3 regions of the Pontibacillus yanchengensis genome follow, and region 2 is predicted to be linked to each of the others. Evidence: riboswitches for the same ligand, from Rfam matches in the RefSeq annotation. Region 2 holds a riboswitch; each other region holds the start of a gene.
What was found. Region 2 has a riboswitch for S-adenosylmethionine ahead of GLW08_RS04200 (methionine biosynthesis PLP-dependent protein). Riboswitches for the same ligand answer to the same signal wherever they lie in the genome.

Region 1 (4,292 bases), on a different contig from region 2:
CTGTAGAAGCGTAATACTTTTCTTCTCAGAAGCAAAATATGTCTCCCCATTTTGTTCACTATAAAATAACGGCTTTATGCCAAATGGATCACGTGCACCAAATAGGGTTTGTTCTTGCTTATCCCATATTAATATAGAGAACATGCCACGCAAGTAGGAAAAAGCTTGTTCCCGTTGATCACTGAACATCACCGCAATGACTTCCGTATCAGATTCTGTTTCAAACGTGTACCCCTTTTTTTGAAGAGACTCACGTAATTCAACATAGTTGTAAATTTCACCATTAAAAACCATCCAATACCGTTCATCCTCATAACTTAGCGGTTGATGGCCACTCTCAATATCTATTATACTTAATCGACGAAAACCGAAGGATACATGTTCATCATGGTAATATCCCTCATCATCTGGTCCTCGATGGGTAATAATATCATTTCTTTGTTTAAATCTCTGCTTCCCCTCTTCATCTAAAGGAGAAGGCATATGTCGTATAACTCCAATAAAACCACACATACGAAGGATCCTCTCTTTCTGGTCACATTCCTGTTTAAGTTTACCACAAAAGCATTATGTGGGAAAACAAAGTTATAACAAACTAGAGCGAAAGTGCCTATTTTTAAGTGGTACGAATAGCTAAAAAATATCTAGGTTCTATACTTTCAGTAGGTACTTTAAAGCTAGACTTTATCCCTTCCTAATCAAGTCCTTTCATTAAACATTTTTCCCATATAAAAAACTGACCTTCCAAAAGAAGAGGTCAGTTTTGAGTTTATTTCCTTACTTGTTCCATTAATTCTGAAGCTTTATCGGTTTTTTCCCATGGGAATTCTACATCTGTACGACCAAAGTGACCGAATGCTGCCGTATCTTTATATATAGGGCGGCGCAGATCAAGCATTTTAATAATACCAGCTGGACGTAGGTCGAAGATGTTTCGAACAGCTTCTACCAAGGCTTCCTCAGATACCTTACCTGAGCCAAACGTATTAATAGAAATGGATACAGGTTGAGCAACTCCAATGGCGTAAGCAAGCTGGACTTCACAAGAATCCGCAAGTTCAGCTGCTACTATATTTTTAGCTACATAGCGCGCGGCATAGGCTGCAGAACGGTCTACTTTGGTAGCGTCTTTACCACTAAAAGCACCACCACCATGACGAGCATATCCACCGTACGTATCTACGATAATTTTCCGCCCTGTAAGACCTGCATCTCCTTGAGGTCCACCAATTACAAAACGGCCCGTTGGATTGATGTAATATTTTGTTTTGTCATCTAATAATTCTTTTGGAACAATGGGATTGATTACCTGTTCTTTAAGATCTTCTGTAATTTGTTCTAATGTGATTTCCGGATGATGCTGGGTAGAAATGACGATGGTATCAATTCGAAGTGGTTGATTGTTTTCATCATATTCCACTGTTACCTGCGTTTTTCCATCTGGACGTAAGTATTCTAGTGTTTCATCCTTACGAACATCGGATAATCGTTTGGCTAATTTATGAGCTAGAGAAATTGGTAATGGCATATATTCAGGTGTCTCATTACTAGCATATCCAAACATAAGACCCTGGTCTCCAGCCCCAATATTTTCAATTTCCTTGTCCGTCATTTGACCTTCACGAGTTTCATATGATTCGTTTACCCCTTGTGCTATATCAGCTGATTGCTCATCAATAGCAGTCAATACAGCACAAGTTTCAGCATCAAAGCCGAATTTTGCTCTCGTGTAGCCAATCTCTTTAATGGTATCTCGCACAATGGATTGAATATCAACGTAGGTATTCGTTGAAATTTCACCGGAAACCAATACTAAGCCTGTGGTTACAGTTGTTTCACAAGCAACTCGTGCATTTGGGTCATTTTTTAATATTTCATCTAAAATCGCATCAGAAATTTGGTCACAAATTTTGTCTGGATGTCCTTCTGTAACAGATTCTGATGTGAATAAGCGGCGATTTGCAGCCATCCCCTCAAACTCCTCCTTTAAAACAATGAATTGACACGGAACTCATCACCCAGCTGACTTTATAAGAAACAAACCTTTATTTCTTCCTTACTCTACTAAGTAACAGTAGCTATCAAACCTAGATATAATGAATAATAATATAATCGTTTGGTAAACAATGTGCATATATAAAAAGAAGCAGAAAGTGTAAACATTACTTAAAGAAGTCTTTAAATAATGCATGTGCATTTTTGCATTAGAAAAATACGACGTCTCACTATTCCAGTAAAAGTCGTTACCTTTTTTATTACAATATTCCTTTAAGAAAGGGAACTTTTCTAAAGTAAAATAAAAAATCCTTTCCCGTTACTGAGCAAAGGGAAAGGGTCCTTTCGCTCTTATCGTTCAAGGTCAATACCTTGCATCAGGTTAGCACCATTTCACTATATGCAGTGACGGTTGCTGGGTTTCCTTGGGCCTGTCCCTCCACCAACTCAGGATAAGATAGTTTCCGTTCGCGAACAATCATAACGTTTTGGACCTGGTATGTCAACTAGTGTGGGGATTTTCCCGGGAGATACAAAGCAAAACACCACTAGCTAAAGCCAATATTCAAATCAATGTAAACATAAAGTTTGAATTATATAAATAGTGTGGACTAATGAGATAAATGTGTTATACTATTCTTACATTAAAAACGACTTGTGACTCTCATCATTTTTATGTTTGTATTATTTTAGAGTCCACTCAGTTTTTACCTTTATTTGCTTTTTCTCGTCTTCATGACGATGTTCCCATTATTTTAAAAAGGCAGGTTTTGTTCGATGAGTACGGTAAATCAAAAGTCAAAGCTGACTGATCTGTTTGTACAGGAAACAGTTATGAAAAACCTTTCTGTCGCAGAATTAGTAGAAAAAATATTGTTTCGTAAGGAAGGGCGACTAACAGCAACAGGAGCCATCCAGGCGGAAACAGGTCGATACACAGGCCGCTCCCCTAAGGATAAATTTATCGTAGAAGATGAAACCTCCGAGGAGGAGGTTGATTGGGGTAGTGTGAATCAGCCTATTTCTGAGGCAGTTTTCGAAGGTTTATACGAAAAAGTAATGCACCATCTCGGAGCTCAGGATGAGATTTATTCCTTTAAAGGGTTTGCTGGTGCTGATGAGCAATATCGCCTGCCCATTCATGTCCTAACTGAATTTGCATGGCATAATCTTTTCGCACAACAATTATTCATTCGTCCAACGGATGAGGAACTTGCCAATCATGAAACCGCATTCACCGTTGTGTCTGCTCCTACTTTCAAAGCAGATCCAGCAGTTGATGGTACTCATTCTGAAGCATTTATCATGGTTTCCTTTAAACACCGTATCGTGTTAATAGGTGGTACCGAGTATGCAGGAGAAATCAAGAAATCCATTTTCTCTGTCATGAACTATTTACTACCTCAACAAGATGTACTACCAATGCACTGTTCTGCCAACGTTGGGCAAGAGGGTGACGTTGCTTTGTTCTTTGGTCTATCTGGAACAGGAAAGACTACTTTATCAGCCGATTCGCACCGTCGCTTAATAGGCGATGATGAACACGCTTGGTCGAATCGTGGAGTCTTCAATATCGAAGGCGGTTGCTACGCAAAGTGTGTGAGCTTAAGTCGAGAAAAAGAACCACAGATTTATGATGCCATTCGATTCGGCTCAGTCCTTGAGAATGTTGTCCTCGATGAAGAAACAAGAGAACCTGATTACGAAAATACATCTTTAACAGAAAACACACGTGCTGCTTATCCGATTGAAAATATCGATAACATAGTTCAGCCAAGTATTGCTGGACATCCAAACACAATTGTGTTCTTAACAGCTGATGCTTTCGGGGTACTGCCACCGATCAGTAAGCTAACAAAAGAACAAGCTATGTATCACTTTTTAAGTGGATACACAAGTAAACTAGCTGGAACAGAACGAGGTGTGACATCCCCTCAAGCTACTTTCTCAACTTGTTTTGGTTCCCCATTTTTACCATTACATGCTTCCACATATGCGGAGATGTTAGGTGAAAAAATCGATCAGTTTGATGCAAATGTGTACCTAGTTAATACAGGGTGGACTGGTGGAGCATATGGAGAAGGAAGTCGAATGAAGCTTTCTTATACCCGTGCTATGATTCAAGCTGCTCTAGAAGGTGAATTAAATTCCAGCGAGACTGTAATAGACGACATCTTCGGTCTTAATATCCCTACACATTGTCCTGGTGTTCCAGATGATGTATTAATTCCGAAGAAAACATGGAAGAATGAATCAGACTACCAAGAAAAAGCAAAACATTTAGCTAAGAAATTCCA
Region 2 (4,292 bases):
CGAAAATGTAAAAGGCATTCTCCCTTTGCTTAAGAAGTATAATGCAAAAGCTTCCTTTTTGTAGTAGGAAACAAACTCAAAGAAAATATGGAACTCGGAGAAAAGATTAGCAATGCTGGGCATCAATTAGGGAATCATACTTATTCTCATAAACCTATGATTTTTAAGTCCTCTTCCTATACTAAAGAAGAAATTCATATAGAGCCGGATACTTCATACTACTTTCAAAGAAAGTTGACTACGTAAAAAGTAATATTAAACAGGGTCTATTATTCTACTACACCCTATGTATGATAAAACTAATAATGGCTTAAATACGATTAATGAAATCTTGAAATTATTATCAAATCAAGGATATCGATTTGTTACAGTAAATGAGCTACAGCACCTATCATCTTCATAAATATTCAAGTCCTGTAATTAATAGTTTCTGACATTACCCACAAGTGTATTATTTATACTATATTAAGCAACCCACTTTCATTACTATTTTCATAAAACAAATTGATGAAAGTTTCTATTGTGTAACAAATGAGCCACATGACAAAAAGGTTCTTTGTAGTACAAGATAATAATTAGTAGAGATATAGAAGTTGCTGTGGGGGGATTCCAATGGTCGTAAAATTGACAGATGAATTATTAATTAAAGCATATCAAGAAGCTAAAGAAAACGAAGACGTCGAAGCATCATTTCTAACTATTCTCGAGGAAGAATTGTTAAAACGAAATATAGAAATCAATGAATAAAGAACAAAAACTCGGGGCGCCCGCTTAGCGATATATATGCTTTGGCCCACATGGCGTGGGTTGGTTCGATGTTGCTTACGATGCAGCGGTCTTAATCGAACCTCTTTCACCCCAGAACTTCACCTGATTCCGTATGAGATAAAGGAAACATGAAAATATATGTGTCGTACAGAGGTGAGGAAGCACATTAGTCGCTGGGCGATGGAGCTAGACATGTAATCGCTAGAACTTATACTTACTTTACTTTTGAAATATCCATTGCTGCCGTAGCTACACCTACAATACTATTTTTCTTGTTATATAATGGTTTGGCATAAGTCAAATAATCACGTTCTTCTCCATTTAAGGAGAACGCGATTACCTCTTTTTTTATTTCCCCAGTTCGTATTACTTCCTTTTTTAAGGCCACTAACTTGTCACTATAGGATTCATCCATTATATCGTATATTTGTTTGCCTATGAGCCAATTGTCTTCAAAATCAACCTGAGAGTTAAACACCCATGTATATTTTAAATCTAAATCACAATGTGTAAATGTAATAGGTAAATCTGACAAAGATGCTTGTAATGGTTCGATAAAATAATCCACATAAAAGTTTGAGCAATTAAATGATAAGATGTCAGCTATTTTCTCAGCGATTTGTAAACTTGGTGTTCGTTTACCGCTTTCAATTTGAGCATAATATGCTCGATCAATATGACACAAGGAAGCTACATATTCCTGGGTGAATCCTTTTTCTTTCCTTAATACTTTCAACCATTCTCTCATTTATTCACTTCCCTATTAAGCTAGATCACTAATGTTTCATTACTATAATAATATTCTCCATAGTTATCATAAAACCCTTTGGTACTTTATGGTTAGTTTAACTCTTTTATGAAAAGGTAAAATATATATAGAAGTCCATACCTAATAAGGAGGATTACCATGAGCACATTATCTCAAACGGAAATTAAGCAAAATCATGAGGATATCCCTCAATGGGAAGTGAAAGACGAAGTTGAAATAGGACGAGTGTACACTTTTGCACAATATAAAGATGGGTTAGAATTTGTTCAACAAATTGGCACCATCGCAGACGAAAAAGACCATCATCCTTCGATACAATTAGAGTACAAAGAGGTCGTTGTAGCCCTTACTTCTCATGATGTAGGTGGCCTAACAAACCGCGACTTTGATTTAGCACAACGCTTTGATGAAGTTTATGAAAACCGAAAATAAATCACATTAGCCATTGAGGGAATACCTTGATGGCTTTTTTATAGGGGAATTGATCTGGAGTGAGATTTAGAGGGGGGACTGAGAGCATTCAGAGCAAATTATAGAATTTCCGAGCACACCCCTCCTCTATTTATCCAAAGTTTAAATTTTCTAAAATCATTCATTGCGTAACATCCTTTAATGCTGTATGGTAGTAATTAAATAAATTACAAATCACATAACATTCTTATTCAGAGAAGCTGAGGGATCTGGTCCGTCGAAGCTTCAGCAACCGGCCTATTTAGGTGAGGTGCTACCTCCAGCAAGTGGGATGAATGTCCACTTGAAAGATAAGAAGAAGGATAAACTTGAGACCATCAAGCTCTTCTTCGGAAGGGCTTTTTTTATTATCATTCATACCATACTAAAGGAGTCGATCGACATGTGTAGTCATCATTTAGATACAAAACTAGCACAAACAGGGAACCGCAGTGAATCCACAACAGGTGCTGTCACCCCACCACTCCACCTCTCTACTGCTTACCGCCATCCAGGAATTGGACAATCAACTGGATATGATTATATCCGTACCGGTAATCCAACCCGCGATTTATTAGAGCAATCCATCGCTACATTGGAATCTGGTCTTGATGGATTTGCATTTAGTTCCGGAATGGCTGCCATTCAAACGGTCTTCTCTATTTTCACCCCAGGAGATGAATTCGTTGTTACCCAAGATGTTTATGGTGGATCTTACCGTCTCTTCGAAAATCACTTTCAAAAATTTGGCCTTGGATTTACGTACGTGAATAGCACAGAGCCAGAAGATTTCGAACAAGTAGTAACAGAGAAGACAAAAGGACTATTTATCGAAACACCCACTAATCCACTCATGACCCAAATTGATATCGAAGCCATTGCAAAATTAGCTAAAAAATACAACCTACTTCTAATCGTGGATAACACTTTCTTTACACCTTATCTACAGCAACCACTTCAACTAGGTGCAGACATTGTCATACACTCGGCAACGAAATACCTTGGAGGTCACAATGACGTACTCGCCGGACTCGTAGTAGCCAATGATGAAGCCATCTGTGAAAGTCTGGCTGCTGAACAGAACGCTTCTGGTGCCGTATTATCCCCATTTGATTGTTGGCTGTTAATGAGAGGTATAAAAACACTAGGTCTTCGTATGAAGCAGCATGAGACCAATGCAAAACGAATCGCTGAGTTCCTTAAGAACGATTCCAATGTAACAGATGTTCTCTATCCTGGTCATGGAGGCATGCTTTCCTTCCGTGTTCAACAAGAGGAGTTCGTCCCATACCTTCTTCAGAGTTTTGAGCTTATTTCTTTTGCGGAGAGCCTTGGCGGTGTGGAAACCTTTATCACATACCCTGCCACTCAGACGCATGCTGATATACCAGAAGAAGTACGCTCTAGTTATGGTGTAGATAATCGATTACTCCGCTTATCTGTAGGAATTGAGGATGATAGAGATCTAACAAAAGATCTACAACAAGCTCTTGATAAAGCACAAACGGAGGTTAAGCAACATGTCTAATTATTCTGTTCAAACTAAGCTACTTCACAATGATTATTCTGTAGACAAAACATCCAATGGAGTTAGTGTACCGATTCAACATGCTTCAACATTCCACCAAGAGGATATTAGTGAATTTGGTCAATACGATTATGCTCGCTCCGGTAACCCAACCCGGGATGCACTAGAAACTACCATAGCTGACCTTGAAGGTGGCACGCATGGTTTCGCGTTTGCCTCTGGCATGGCTGCGGTGTCTAGTTCTCTTATGCTATTGTCCAAAGGTGATCACCTACTCATTACCGAGGATGTGTACGGAGGTACATTCCGATTTGTTACGCAAGTCCTTTCTCGTTTCGGAATCGAGCATACCTTTGTGGATATGACCAAGCTTGATGAAGTAAAAGCAGCCTTTCAATCGAACACGAAGGCTGTTTTTATCGAGACACCATCGAATCCGCTGTTAAAAGTAACAGACATTGAAGCAGTTACACAGCTTGCTAAACAGCATGATTGTATTTCGTATATGGATAATACGTTCTTAACGCCTTTGTTACAAAAACCATTCGATCTTGGTGTGGATATTATTATTCACAGTGCCACCAAGTTCTTAGCAGGACATAGTGATGTTGTTGCTGGTTTAGTAGTAGTAAATGATGAACAATTAGCCCAACAAATCGGTTTTTTACAAAATTCATGCGGTGCCATTTTAGGACCTCAGGATTGCTGGCTGGTCCTTCGCGGCATCAAAACCCTGCACGCTAGAATGCGGCAGTCTGTAGAATCAGCAGAAAAACT
Region 3 (4,292 bases), on a different contig from region 2:
TAGAAAGAGCATCGAATTCTAGAGTAGTTCGATGCTCTTTTGTATTGTCAAAAGTGATTACTAGGAAGGTTATAGTCGGTGTGTATATCTGTAAAACACCTTATTTCTTCTGGATAATGTAACATTGGAATAGTTGAACTCTTTACAATATAGGGGGATATTCTTTCATTTGCGACAAAATATAGGTTGATTATATATTTCTCGGGAAATATTTCGACTGGGTTTGCGAGAAGTTTTTAAATTGTTATGAACCAAAGAGGATATTATATTTTTGTAGAGAATTACAAGCAGTAAGCTAATAACAAAAGCAATGGAGCTAGACATCAAATAAAAGCGTAAGAGCCCGTCTAGCACCGTACAAACTGTCTTCCTGTGAGTTAGAGTGAATTCTGGAATGATGGAAGTTCAATTAAGACCGCTGCGTCACGCAGCAACATCGAACCAACCTACGTCGTGTAGGCCGAAAGGAAACACAAGAAGAGTAAAACGATTCGATGTTGACTTATCGTAAGGACGGGCAGGAAGTTTGCTAGTTGCTGGGCTCAAGAGCTAGACATGTAAGCGCCAGAACTTATAATTTCTTTACTTTTGATAAAAAGGAGAGGGCCAATGAATGCCAAGGAGTTGTATGCGTGGTTGGATAGGGTAGAAAAGCGTAATGATTTAGGTCCTTTATTACATGATAGATCATTGGTGGTTTCGTTTTATAGTAATTGTGAGCAGATTTGTTTAGAAATAGAGAATGGAAAATGCTTACTTCATGATATAAAAGGTAGGAACGTTCAGGTAATCGTTGAAGCAGATAGCTATACGTTACAGCTAATATGGAGTGGCGAAATAAAGTTATTAAAGGTGCCCAAACATTTAATAAAAATGAATGGGCGATATAAAGATGTTTTATTGATTGAGGCACTTTTTCACTTGTCTGCTTGATTAGACAAGTTTACTTCCAATAGCTTCAACGATTTCCAGGAACTGTGCTTGGTCACCAAACTGTTTGACAATCTCACCATTTCTATTAATAAGGACCGTGGTAGGTACACCCTGGCAGTTGTAAGCGTCATATATTTCTGTTCCTTTGTCAAAAAGTATGGGTTGCGTCAAAAATTTATTTGCATAATCGATGCCTTCTTGGGCATTTCGTTCTCTTCCCACGACATTTATCGTAATCATTTTTACTTTATCATGGTCCATTGATTGGAAAAGTTGCTCTTTTTTGGGTAAATCTCTACCGCTATCAGGACACCATGACGTCCAGAATGTAAGCACAACATTATTCCCTAAATCATCTTCTAAACTATATATTTCTCCATTCATGTCTTGTAATTCAAAGATAGGGGCTTTCATAATCAAACTCCTTTATATTGACGAATATTCATCCACATGCTAACATAAATCACACTCTTATTAGAATCAACTTATTCATACTATTTCCTAATTAAGAGACATTGATATCAGTTGTGGAAACATATAAAGTTTTAATGTTAAACTTCTTGACCTTATAAGTTTAACCATGCTAGAATCAATTTTAGTGAATAAGTAAGTTAATGCTTTAATTAAATAAAGAACGTGAATCTCTTATCACGAGAGGCGGAGGGACTGGCCCTATGAAGCCCGGCAACCATCAACCATGTTTGAAAGGTGCCAAATCCTGCTAAGTTTTAGACTTAGATAGATGAGAGGACGAAGTGTTTACACATAAACCTTTTTGTCCTCTTGGGCAGAAAGGTTTTTTATTTAAAAAGTAAGAAAGCTTTTAGCACTTACGCTTGTCTTGTCTAAGTAAACCTAAACAATATTTTAACTCTTCAACCATAAATCCAAGTAAAATTATCAGTATAGTCGGAGCAAAAGGGAGGTAATCGACATTGATTTCAATTAAGGAATTACAAAAAGTATTTCAGTCCAGTTCAGGAAATGTTCAAGCGGTTGATGATGTAAGCTTAGATATCGAAAAAGGTGAAATATTTGGAGTGATTGGGTACAGTGGTGCTGGAAAGAGTACATTTATCCGCTTACTCAATCGCCTTGAGGACCCAACTAGTGGAGAAGTCATAATAGATGGAAACGATATTTCAAAACTAAGAGGTAAAGGTCTTCGACATGCAAGACAAGAAATAGGAATGATCTATCAACATTTTAATTTACTTTGGTCAAGAACAGTTAAGGAGAATATTGGTTTTCCGCTTGAGATTGCCAATGTTTCTAAACAAGATAGAGAACAACGAGTAAATGAACTTGTTGATCTAGTTGGACTGTCTGGAAGAGAAAATGCATATCCTTCTCAACTTAGCGGTGGACAAAAGCAAAGAGTTGGGATTGCAAGAGCACTAGCAAATAAACCAAAGGTTCTTTTATGTGACGAGGCAACATCTGCACTTGATCCTGAAACGACGGATTCTATATTAGATCTTCTAACAGATATCAATAAGAAACTTGGCTTGACCATTATTCTAATTACACATGAGATGCATGTTATCCGTAAAATTAGTAACCGTGTAGCTGTAATGGAAGAGGGACGAGTTGTGGAACAAGGTGATGTTTTAGATGTGTTTCGGAATCCTCAACAAAAGGTGACCAAGCGATTTGTTGAACAAGTCATGGGTGATCGAGACCAAGATGATTCGTTACAGGAAATTCTTACACAATATGATTCAGGTCATATAGTAAAACTTCATTTTGTAGGAGAGAAGACAAACCAGGCAGTCATTAGTGAGGTAGCAAAACAATATGATATCTCTATTAACATTCTGCAGGGTAAAATCACTCAGACTCAAAAAGGGGCTTATGGAACCTTGGTCGTTCACCTAACTGGAGAAGAACAAGTTATACAAGAGGCCATTCAATATATTTCTGAAACATCGGTCAAAGTTGAGGTGAATCCAAATGCTTCGTAGTTTATTTCCAAATGTAAAAATGGCAGACTTGATAGAAGCAACGAAGGAAACTATATATATGACAGGCATTTCTGTCTTAGGTACATTTATTTTTGGGATTGCTCTTGGGTTACTTTTATATTTAACTGCAAAAGATGGATTATGGGCAAATAAAATACTGAATTTCATTGTAGCTACGGTAGTCAACGTGTTTAGAGCGATTCCATTTATCATCTTAATATTGTTGTTATTCCCTTTTACGGAATTCCTAATTGGAACCATCAGAGGTCCTAATGCAGCGTTACCTGCCCTGATTATTGGAGCTTCCCCTTTTTATGGAAGGATGGTAGAGATAGCACTGAAGGAAGTTGATAAAGGTGTCATTGAGGCAGCCAAAGGTATGGGTGCAAAGACATCGACTATTATTTTCAAGGTTCTCTTGCCAGAATCAATGCCTGCACTAATATCAGGGATAACAGTTACAGCTATTGCACTTATTAGTTATACAGCGATGGCTGGTGTTATTGGTGCAGGAGGCTTAGGTGACCTAGCTTACTTGAAGGGTTTCCAGAGATGGGATTTTGATGTTGTATTAGTAAGTACCATTTTAATAGTATTAATCGTTTTCTTATTTCAATTTCTAGGCGATTATGTATCAAATAAATTAGATAAACGATAAAAAGGAGAGAGAAATCATGAAAAAATTTCTAACACTACTTGCAAGTACATTATTTATTTTAGTACTAGCAGCTTGCGGAACTTCTGAGGGTAACTCTGAAGAATCATCAAATGGGAACTCATCCGACTCAGCATCAGAGGAAGGTTCTTCTGATCAACAAAGTGAGGAAGTAAAAGAACTGACAATTGGCGCTTCAAGCACTCCACATGCTGAGATTCTTGAAGAAGCAAAACCACTTTTGAAAGAAAAAGGAATTAAACTAAACATTGAAACGTACCAGGATTATATTCTGCCAAATAAAGATCTATCTAGTGGGGCTATTGATGCCAACTACTTCCAACACACACCATATCTTGAAGACCAGAAAAAAGAATTTGGATATGACTTCGCAAGCATTGGTCCAGTTCACATAGAACCAATGGGAGTTTACTCAAAAAATATTAACAGCATTGACGAGATTCCAAAGGGAACAGAAGTGATTATGAGTCGTTCTGTAGCTGACCATGGACGTATTCTTTCTCTATTCGAATCAAAGGGTATTATCGAGTTAAAAGAAGGTATAGATAAGAAAAGTGCAAAAATCGAGGATATCGCCAAAAATCCTAAAAACCTAAAGTTCTCTGCTGATGTTGATGCAGGTCTACTACCTCAAAACTATGAGCGTGAAGAAGATGCATTAGTAGCTATTAACACAAACTATGCAATTGAAGCAGGGTTGAACCCAACAGAAGATTCTC

Region 1: it holds a riboswitch for S-adenosylmethionine, as region 2 does, so the genes downstream of both, metK (methionine adenosyltransferase) here and GLW08_RS04200 (methionine biosynthesis PLP-dependent protein) in region 2, are expected to answer to the same signal.
Region 3: it holds a riboswitch for S-adenosylmethionine, as region 2 does, so the genes downstream of both, GLW08_RS18745 (methionine ABC transporter ATP-binding protein) here and GLW08_RS04200 (methionine biosynthesis PLP-dependent protein) in region 2, are expected to answer to the same signal.

What each region holds. Positions count from the first base shown of each region.
Region 1 is NZ_WMEU01000013.1:24,647-28,938, forward strand. Features, by position in the region: gene asnB (asparagine synthase (glutamine-hydrolyzing)) at 1-513, opposite strand, end outside; gene metK (methionine adenosyltransferase) at 770-1,969, opposite strand; SAM riboswitch class I at 2,344-2,454, opposite strand; gene pckA (phosphoenolpyruvate carboxykinase (ATP)) at 2,773-4,292, shown strand, end outside.
Region 2 is NZ_WMEU01000001.1:862,609-866,900, forward strand. Features, by position in the region: partial or broken gene GLW08_RS04180 (polysaccharide deacetylase family protein) at 1-403, shown strand, start outside; gene sda (sporulation histidine kinase inhibitor Sda) at 613-747, shown strand; gene GLW08_RS04190 (helix-turn-helix domain-containing protein) at 983-1,516, opposite strand; gene GLW08_RS04195 (4a-hydroxytetrahydrobiopterin dehydratase) at 1,676-1,969, shown strand; SAM riboswitch class I at 2,193-2,305, shown strand; gene GLW08_RS04200 (methionine biosynthesis PLP-dependent protein) at 2,391-3,515, shown strand; gene metC (cystathionine beta-lyase) at 3,508-4,292, shown strand, end outside.
Region 3 is NZ_WMEU01000008.1:63,357-67,648, reverse strand. Features, by position in the region: gene GLW08_RS18755 (hypothetical protein) at 610-933, shown strand; gene GLW08_RS18750 (TlpA family protein disulfide reductase) at 934-1,347, opposite strand; SAM riboswitch class I at 1,576-1,682, shown strand; gene GLW08_RS18745 (methionine ABC transporter ATP-binding protein) at 1,869-2,897, shown strand; gene GLW08_RS18740 (methionine ABC transporter permease) at 2,887-3,555, shown strand; gene GLW08_RS18735 (MetQ/NlpA family ABC transporter substrate-binding protein) at 3,572-4,292, shown strand, end outside.